Regions from separate parts of the Rossellomorea sp. FM04394 genome, predicted to be linked through region 2. Evidence: riboswitches for the same ligand, from Rfam matches in the RefSeq annotation. Region 2 holds a riboswitch; the other holds the start of a gene.
What was found. A riboswitch is a leader RNA that binds a small molecule or an ion and turns the genes downstream of it on or off. The one in region 2 is predicted to bind S-adenosylmethionine.
Positions count from the first base shown of each region.

Region 1: it holds a riboswitch for S-adenosylmethionine, as region 2 does, so the genes downstream of both, ACCB35_RS18420 (methionine ABC transporter ATP-binding protein) here and ACCB35_RS14205 (peptide ABC transporter substrate-binding protein) in region 2, are expected to answer to the same signal.

Region 1 covers NZ_CP168654.1:3,640,778-3,645,783, reverse strand. The annotation lists gene gcvH (glycine cleavage system protein GcvH) at 1-219, shown strand, start outside; gene ACCB35_RS18440 (YusG family protein) at 319-555, shown strand; gene ACCB35_RS18435 (toprim domain-containing protein) at 741-1,100, shown strand; gene ACCB35_RS18430 (thioredoxin family protein) at 1,106-1,420, shown strand; gene ACCB35_RS18425 (SCP2 sterol-binding domain-containing protein) at 1,671-2,021, shown strand; SAM riboswitch class I at 2,133-2,239, shown strand; gene ACCB35_RS18420 (methionine ABC transporter ATP-binding protein) at 2,391-3,413, shown strand; gene ACCB35_RS18415 (methionine ABC transporter permease) at 3,410-4,078, shown strand; gene ACCB35_RS18410 (MetQ/NlpA family ABC transporter substrate-binding protein) at 4,095-4,922, shown strand.
Region 2 covers NZ_CP168654.1:2,797,859-2,802,864, forward strand. The annotation lists gene namA (NADPH dehydrogenase NamA) at 1-257, shown strand, start outside; gene ACCB35_RS14205 (peptide ABC transporter substrate-binding protein) at 312-1,940, opposite strand; SAM riboswitch class I at 2,109-2,212, opposite strand; gene ACCB35_RS14210 (GNAT family N-acetyltransferase) at 2,293-3,063, opposite strand; gene ACCB35_RS14215 (histidine phosphatase family protein) at 3,090-3,629, opposite strand; gene rnz (ribonuclease Z) at 3,642-4,568, opposite strand; gene zwf (glucose-6-phosphate dehydrogenase) at 4,882-5,006, shown strand, end outside.

The sequences.
Region 1 (5,006 bases), 840 kb from region 2:
TTCGGTAGTGTCGAATCGGTTAAAACCGTTTCTGAGCTATATGCACCAGTATCAGGTAAGGTGGTAGAAGTGAATGAAGAGCTGTCTGATAGCCCTGAGTTCGTGAACGAATCACCTTATGAAAAAGCATGGATGATCGTCGTTGAACCTTCAGACGCTGGAGAAGTAGACAAGCTTATGACTGCTGAACAATACGATGAAATGATTAATGAAGGATAATTTCTTTCCAAACACCTTGAGGGCTTCTCAAGGTGTTTTGTTTTATATTTTGGGCATCATATGAGTAGACGTTTTTTCAATTAGAAAGGATGAACATATATGGTGCTCAAGCCTAAGAAATTAGATGTAACCAACAGGGTGACAGGAAAACTGAAAAATGGAGAAGTAGAACTATATTTAGATAATCAGCCAATCGGCAGAATGGCTTTACCCCTTGATGGGTTAAACATGGAGCCAAACTTTGAAGCAAAAGAAAATAAAATTTATCAAAGCTACACTTCCACGGAAGGCGATCAAGCAAGATACACAGATTGTGATGAAGGTGGCTGGTGTTAGAGATGCTCATGGTGCCAGATTCGATAATGGATCTGGCACCATTTGTATAAGCAGATAGGCAAACCACTTGCGCATTTTTTTATAAACATGAGAAAATATAAGCAGAAAGTGTAGAAAGTGTACATCATCTCTTGTTATTTGAATATACTATCGTAATCTTATTTCTGAAAGATAAGGTGATGATCATGATGGAACTTGACGAAAAAGTAATCATTGTCGAAGGGACAACAGACAAACGAAAAGTGAAACATATCATTAAAGAACCGATTGAAATTATTTGTACAAACGGGACGATTAGCATTACGAAAATGGACGAACTCATTGATGCATTATTGGAAAGGGATGTCTATATCCTCGTAGATGCTGATGATGCAGGTGAAAAATTACGAAAGCAATTTAAACGTGAGTTCCCTGAAGCTGAACATTTGTACATTGATCGCATGTACAAGGAAGTGGCAGCAGCTCCGGAGTATCACTTGGCGTCTGTCCTGATTGGAGCCAATATAGACGTTCATAAAGAATATTTAGGAAAAAGGATGATCTAGTTTTGATGGAGGTAAGTAATACCGAAACATTAACCCATCTGATTGAAGACAATACGTTTGAAGCCGTTTACCTGTATACCCCGATGTGTGGTACTTGTCAGGTTGCAAGTAAAATGATTGACGTAGTGGAAAAGCTTCCGCAACCTTTTCATTTTGTGAAGGCCAACTTGAATTATTTGCCCCAATTCGCAGAAGGACAATCCATCGAAAGTGTACCCTGCTTACTTTTATTTAAGGATGGGGTCGAAAGGGACAGGATCTATGCCTTTCATTCCGTTCCATTTTTATATGAAACCTTAAACAAGATCACTGATCGTTAGTGGATAAGAGACCTTTTGGGAGAAGGTCTTTTTTATATGTCTATTTTCTAAACGATTTTCTTTCTACAAACGAAGACATATTTCTCGGGAAATGTTGCGAATGGCATCATTTTTTGGCTAGTATTCATCCAGATTCTTACTGTTCGACAAATTAGATGGATACGTTCAAAACATGTCGAGAAAGTATAAAAGGGATAAATACCTAAAAGTGGAATTGTAATAATATAGAAGTTTCACTGGGAGGGTATTCATGCGAATATATTTAGAGGAATTAGTAGATCAGTGTCATTCAAGATATCACTTACGACTCTTATTTCCAGACAGCCCATTTGTTCTTCACTTTGATTGTGGAAAAGATTTGTACGGTATTTCTATTTCCAGCAAGGGGTGCGTTGTATTAGATGATTTGAGTGAAGACGCTCATTTCGTAATCGAAGGAATGGAGGGAAAAGTGGTTTCCCTACTTACAGGGGAGGAACGGTTGTCTCAACTGATTGAATCCGGAGAGCTTAAAATCAGAGGAGGGTATCGCCCACTTCTATTTGTTGAGTCTGTTCTTTGGCTGACGAGGTCAAGGAGAAAAGAGCCGGTTGAAGTTTAAAGAATGAGTAGAAAAAATAATTGACACACTCGATCACCGATGATAGAATCTCTCTTGTAGCAAATTTTCAGAGTCTTTAACTTATTAAAAAATTTAATAATCGATACTTTACTCTTATTAAGAGAGGTGGAGGGACGTGCCCTATGAAGCCCGGCAACCGTCAATGAAAATTGAAATGGTGCCAATTCACTCAAAGCAATGGCTTTGACAGATGAGAGAAAGGATAGTCCTATATGATTATGCCTTTCTGCTTATCGCGGAAAGGCATTTTTTATTGAAATAAAAAATGTAACCGGAAAACGCCAGGTAGGTACACCAATAATCCTGATTAAACAGGTCGTTTTACTCCGAAAGAAGGTGGAATACAACATGATTACCATTTCAGATGTAAAAAAAATCTATCAATCCAAATCGGGTTCGATCTCAGCCGTTGATGGCGTCAATATCGAGATTGCCCGAGGAGAAATTTTTGGGGTGATTGGCTATAGTGGAGCAGGTAAGAGTACGCTGATCCGCATGCTTAATGGTCTCGAGGTTCCCACAGAAGGAATAGTGGACGTGAATGGTCAAATCGTTTCCCAAGTAAAGGGTAAAAAGCTTCGGGAAGCAAGACAGTCAATAGGCATGATTTTTCAACACTTTAATCTCCTCTGGTCCAGGACAGTATTAGAAAATATACAGTTCCCATTAGAAATTGCCGGAGTATCAAAGAAAGAGAGAGTTCAAAGATCCAATGAATTATTGAAGCTTGTAGGGTTGGAAGGCAGAGGAGATGCCTACCCGTCTCAACTGAGCGGAGGACAGAAACAACGTGTTGGGATTGCCAGATCCCTTGCTAACAATCCCGATGTCCTATTATGTGATGAAGCTACTTCCGCTTTAGATCCACAAACAACCGATTCCATCCTTGATTTATTGGTGGATATTAATAAACGCTTAGGGCTGACGATTGTCCTGATCACTCATGAAATGCACGTGATTCAGAAGATTTGCCACCGTGTCGCAGTCATGGAGCAGGGCAAGGTCGTGGAACTCGGCGATGTATTGGAAGTGTTCCGAAATCCACAAGAGCAAGTGACAAAGCGTTTCGTGAAAGAAGTTTCGCAAGCAAAAGAAACGGGTGAAACCATTGATCACCTATTGACGCAATATCCGAATGGAAAAGTGTTGAAATTCACTTTTGTAGGTGAATCAACTGAGCAGCCCCTCATCACCACTCTGATAAGGAAGTTTGACTTAGACGTGAACATCCTTCAAGGACAAATCTCCCAAACCCAAAAGGGTGCCTATGGAACGTTATTTGTTCACCTTGATGGGGATGAACGGATCATCAAAGATGCTTTAGCGTTTGCAGAAAAGCAACTGGTTCAAGTGGAGGTGTTAAGAGGATGATTGAAAATTTATTTCCAAATGTAGATTGGGAGAAGATGTGGGAAGCGACCCTCGAAACCCTGTATATGACCGGGATGTCTGTAGTGATTACCTTTGTACTCGGAATGATCCTCGGGATTTTGCTCTTCCTCACCTCTAAGGAAAATCTATGGGATAACAAACTGACATACACGATTACAAGTGCAGTCGTGAATGTATTCAGATCGATTCCGTTCATTATTTTGATTGTATTATTAATTCCATTCACCAAGTTTTTATTGGATACGATCCGTGGAGCGAATGCAGCCCTTCCGGCACTAATTATCGGAGCCGCTCCGTTTTACGCCCGCATGGTAGAAATAGCTTTAAGAGAAGTGAACAAAGGCGTCATCGAAGCAGCGAAAGCAATGGGTGCAAAGACGAGTACAATTATCTGGAAAGTCCTGATCCCGGAATCCATGCCGGCTTTGATTTCAGGAATTACAGTAACAGCGATTGCCCTCGTTGGATATACGGCAATGGCCGGGGTCATCGGAGCAGGTGGTTTAGGAAACCTTGCCTATTTAGATGGCTTTCAACGAAGCAGGGAAGACGTGACGCTCGCCGCAACCATTATGATCTTACTCATCGTGTTTGCGATTCAACTATTAGGTGATTTCTTTACAAATAAATTGGATAAACGATAAAAGGAGAGAAATAAAAATGAAAAAATGGGTAGCAGGAGTTATTGCAGCAACAAGCATTTTTGGATTGGCAGCATGCGGAAGTGATTCAGAATCAGGAGGAGGCAGCGACGAGAAAGAATTAGTAGTTGGAGCTTCCAATATTCCTCACGCTGAAATTCTTGAACAAGTGAAGCCTTTATTAGAGGAGAAAGGTATCGACTTAGAAATTGAAACGTACCAGGACTATATCCTGCCAAATAAAGATCTGGATAATGGAGATATTGACGCAAACTATTTCCAACACGTACCTTACTTAGAATCTCAAAAAGCGGAACACGGATATGATTTCGAAAATGCTGGTGGCATTCACATTGAGCCGATTGGCGTTTATTCTAAAAAGTATAAATCCCTTGAAGACCTGCCTGAAGGTGCAACGATCTTAATGAGTAATTCCGTAGCAGACCACGGACGTATCCTTACGTTATTAGAAGAAAAAGGTCTAATTACATTAAATGATGGAGTAGACAAGACAAAAGCGACGCTGGAAGACATTAAAGAAAATCCAAAGAAACTGAAATTCGATTACGAATATGAAGCAGCTCTTCTTCCACAATTGTATGAAAATGAAGAGGGAGATGCCGTTCTGATCAACTCCAACTATGCAATTGATGCCGGTTTAAATCCATTGAAAGATTCGATTGCCATTGAAGACAGTAATTCTCCATACGTGAATGTGATTGCTGTGAATAAAGGTGACGAAAATAAAGAGGAAGTAAAGGCGCTTGTTGAAGCTCTTCGTTCAAAGGAAATCCAAGACTTTATTAAAGAGGAATGGGACGGTTCAGTAGTTCCGGTGACTGAATAATTTCATGTAACGTAGATAAGGAACCCGATTTTTGATGCTGATCAGAATCGGGTTTCTTCTATGAATATGTACTAACAGTATTTT
Region 2 (5,006 bases):
TACCTGCGCGAATTCCAGTGTTCCCTGGTTATCAGGTGAAACTTGCCGAGACCATAAAAAAAGAAGCGAAGATCGATACAGGTGCAGTCGGGCTGATTACAACAGGTATACAAGCAGAAGAAATCCTGCAAAACGAGCGTGCTGACCTCGTCTTACTTGCTCGTGAATTGCTTCGTGACCCATACTGGCCAAGAACGGCAGCCAAAGAGTTGGGTGTAGAGATAGAAGCGCCTAAGCAGTATGATCGCGGCTGGTAAGAATACGGAAAAAGCGCTCAATTGGTAACCAATTGAGCGCTTTCTTTGTATGGTCTATTTTTCTAAATAAGCGTATTTATATCCATATTGAGCACCAAACTTATGAATGAATACATTCTCCACTGAACCCTTTTCTAAATAGGCTACACCTTTTTGGTAGACCGGTGAAATCGCCATTTTTTCAAACAGGATTTTTTCTGCTTCTTGAAGAGCCTTCCAGCGCTCTTCTGGTTTCTCTAACAATTCTCCTTTCGACTTTAAAATTAACGAGTCAAACTTCTCATTTGCAAATCCAGTCCGATTAAATGGACTCTCTGATAGAAGCATATCAAGGTAAGCCATTGGATCTGGATAATCAGCTGACCATCCAGATAAACTGATTTCATATTCCATTTTATTTTCCAATTCTATTTTTTGTTTAAAAGGCTGTTGTTTGATTTTAATCGTAAGCCCTTCGAGATTAGATTCTAATTGGTTTTTAATATACTCCCCGATTTTCCGGGAAGATTCCGTGTCGTAATTAAGTAATTCCACTTCAATAGAATCAATGTTTTCTTCATCCATTGCTTCCTTCCACAGAGCTTGCGCTTCTTTTAGGGTTCCTTCATTCAGGGGTCCAACGGTATCTCTGAAGTCCTTTCCATCAGGCCCTTTCGTTAATCCCTTTGGAACAAAATAATAGGCAGGCAAAGACCCGTCGTTTAATAGCACATTCACCAAGTCCTCTTTATTGTATGCCAGATCGATTGCCCTTCTGGCTTTTTGTTTCGATAAGATAGGATTTTTTTGATTTAGTCTAAGGAAAAACATTCTACTGTCGGAAAAGCTTTTGAAGTCAGGGCTCTCCTTATATTGATCTACTAATTCAGCCGATAGAACCACTTGATCAATTTCATCAGTATTAAATAGGTTTATCGCCGTAGAAGAATCTTTTACGATATCAACTTCAATTGCATCCAGATTCACTTCAGAGTGATCCCAGTAGTGTTTATTTTTTTCTAATAAATAGCTTTGCTCGTGCTTCCATTCTTTCACAACAAATGGTCCGTTGTATAACGTTGTATCCGCTTCTAAGCCGTACTTAGATCCACTATCTTCCACATACTCTTGTGAGAGGGGCGCAAACATTGGAAGTGTGGTTAATTGTAAGAAATAAGGAACCGGATGTTCTAATTCTACTTCCAGAGTATGTACATCGATAGCTTTCACACCCAGCTCGTCCGGTCCTGATTTTCCTGTATTGATTTTTTCGGCATTTTTTATATCGTATAGGATGTAAGCATACTCTGCCCCCGTATCAGGATTAACCCCCCGTCTCCAAGAGTAAACGAAATCATCCGCTGTGACTGGCTCTCCATTTGACCACTTGGCGTCTTTACGTAGATGAAACGTATAGGTTTTCTGGTCTTCACTTACATCGAAACTCTCTGCTATTGCCGGCTTTGGATTATCCTCTTCGTCCAGTTCGAATAAGCCTTCAACGACACTTGCCAGTACCTGGGCAGACACTGTATCTGTTGTCAAAGAGCTATCCAATGTCGGCATTTCAGCCGTTTGAACAAGACGCAAAACCTGCTGATCTTCACTTCCTTGTTTAACATCTGAAGTGGCATTTTGATTACATGCTGTTAAAAGTAAACATAAAATTATAAAAGCAAAATACTTATTGATTTTTCTCTTTATCGAACCCATACTATTTTCCTCCTAGTAAATTCCTCAATCATTATTGTCCTTGACATATGTACCCTGGTAACTTCTTAAAACTTCCCCCTTTCAATAAAATAAAAAGCCCTCTTCTTGAAAACAAGAAGAGGGCTGATTTAACTATGAACTAACATACCTAAAATGATCTCCTTATCTTTCAAGCGATATGCTTGCTGGAGTTGGCACAGTACTATAATAAGTCTGTTGCCGAGGTTTCAAAGGGCCAGTCCCTCCACCTCTCTGGATAATGGAAAAATTATTAAATTATAGAAAAATATACACGATGAAAACAATTATGTCAATATAATAAAACTCACATTTTGAACATCATCTATTCGGGTTGTTCAGTCTCATACACCTTCTGTACCTCATACCTGAAACCTAAACAACGATAGTTTTGTTTTCGATACATCAATCTCGGAGTATCTTCCCCATCCGCTACCAATATCACGGTCTTATCAGGGAATTGCTTCATCACAAACTGTTGAAGCCTTGCCCCTATCCCCTTTTTTTGAAACATTTCATGAACCATCAGCCCATCGATTTCTGCTGTATGATCTTCAATGATCACATCCACGGATCCGGCCGGGGTCCCCTTATAGAAAGCGAGTAGCTGCACCAAACGGGGATTCTGAAAATTCCTCTTATGCATATCCACCTTTTGATCGGCAAAATCGGGGCCATACTCCAAATCCTGCTCGTATTGAAATGCAAGGTACGCATTGAGCTCCGCCTCGGTCACTTCCCTTACTTCGATATCAGGGATGTCTTCAAGTATTGGGAATTGACCTGGCTCGATAAGATACAATTCATTGAAACCTGTCTCATATCCTTCATCCTTAAAATAATCCATCAATTCCTCTGAAGGTTTATGATCGTCAGGAAAAAGAAACTTTACATGCTTCTGGCCTTTTGATTGATGAAATTCCCTCAAGAACAGGGCAGCCTCTTTAAATTCAGCCAGCGTTGGATGTTTTTTGAATTTAAGAAAGTTACTATCATACCTTGTTAACATTTCTGGAAAATGAATATGTTTATAAAGCTCATTCTCACCTATTTCATGTCCTGGATTATAAATATGGTCAAATGTGATTTCCTTCATTCGTACTCCCCTTTTCCTCTATGAACTTACTCCCATATCCGTTGAACAGATGCCCCGTCTTCTTCGACTTTTACAACATACACATCAGGATTGGAAAGGGCGAACAGCTCATCATATCCGTATTTCTCATCAAACAGTCTTAAAATCAGCGTGGTTAAGTTTCCATGACTCACGCAGACAATATGATCTTCTTCTTTTTTTAATATGTCTTCTATAAAAGACCTTGCTCTCTCCGTCGCCTGATCATTCGACTCTCCGCCTGGTAACGCAAGGGAAAAGTCCTCAAAACTGTCTTTTAATTTTTCCATCCAATCAGGAAGATCATGATCACTTAATATTCTTTCTCCTAAACGATCATCTTCCTGTACGGTTAATCCCGACTGATTTGCAAAGGGAGCGATTGTTTCAACGGCTCTCACAAACGGACTGGAATATATCGCTTGAATGGGTCGTTTTTTTAAAAAAGCAGCCAATTGGTTCGCTTGATTCTTTCCTTTTTCCGTTAAATGCGCATGAAGCGGTTGTCCTTCCGCTTTTGCGTGACGTACGATATAAATCGTCTTCATCCCTTCACCCCTCTACTTCTTTAAAGGTATGACATATTCCATAAAATCCTTGGCTATATACGTATCAGGGAACACTTCCCTTGCTTCCCTCTCCAACTCTTCCCAGGACTCTTTGGCATATCGAGAGGAAATATGGGTTAAAAACAGCAATTTAGCCCCTGCTTCTAAAGCTGTCTCCCCCGCTTGCTTTGTCGTCGAGTGGTAATACTCACGGGCCATTTCCTCCTGATCCCGATTGAAAGTCGCTTCATGAATGAGTACATCTGCTGACCTTCCTAAATCGACAGCATTTGAACAAACCCTGGTGTCTCCAAGAATCGTCACAACACGCCCTGGAATCGAAGGTCCAAGAAAATCCTTTCCATTGAGCTCTGTGCCGTCTTCCAACTGGACGGTTTCGCCTGATTTTAATTTCTTGTAGACGGGTCCAGGTTGAATACCTATCCCCTTTAATCGGTCAACTTGAAGGACACCCGGTTTATCTTTTTCAACCACACGGTATCCGAAAGTCGGCAAGGCATGATCCAGCTCCCTCGCCTCGACTATAAATCCTTCATCTTCGAAGATGGCCCCTTCCTCGATCTCAATCACTTCAAGGGGATATTGAAGATGCGTCCGACTGACAGATAGAGACACGTGGATATACTCTTTGATTCCCTTGGGTCCATATACCGTAAGCTGGGACTCCCCACCTTGGAAGGAGCGGCTCCCTAATAACCCAGGCAATCCATAAATATGATCCCCGTGTAGGTGTGAGATGAAAATTTTTTCTATTCTTCTCGGTTTCAAGCTAGTATGTAAAATTTGATGCTGCGTTGCTTCTCCACAATCAAAAAGCCAAACCGCACCGCGCTCTTCTAATAATTTCAAAGCAATACTGGTTACATTTCGGAGTTTAGCGGGTACCCCTGCCCCAGTTCCTAAAAATAATAGTTCCAACTTATTCACTCCTAAAATGAGCTATGCTGCCTTTATTTTAGCACATCCTACGCTTATTTACCTTTCCCTTCCATAGAGAATGAAGAATTTTCATCATACTCAGTTAAACAAATCGGTAATAAGAATGAGAATTAAAGCCAACATAATGACGAAGATGCTCGTGCATAAAACGCTTTCATTTTTCCCATTAAAAAAGTCATCAGCATATAATTTGCTAAATGAACCAGAAGTCTTTAAAATTAAGTAATTGTATAGGATATGAAATAAATAAGAAGAAATGCAGCTAACAATAGCATCAAGATAAAGTGAGGTCATGACATTGAATAATTCAAGTACACCATCATCTCTCATTACGATTTTTGGAGCGACAGGTGATTTAGCAAAAAGAAAGCTATATCCATCTCTTTATCATTTGTTCCGTAAAGGGAAAATCTCAAA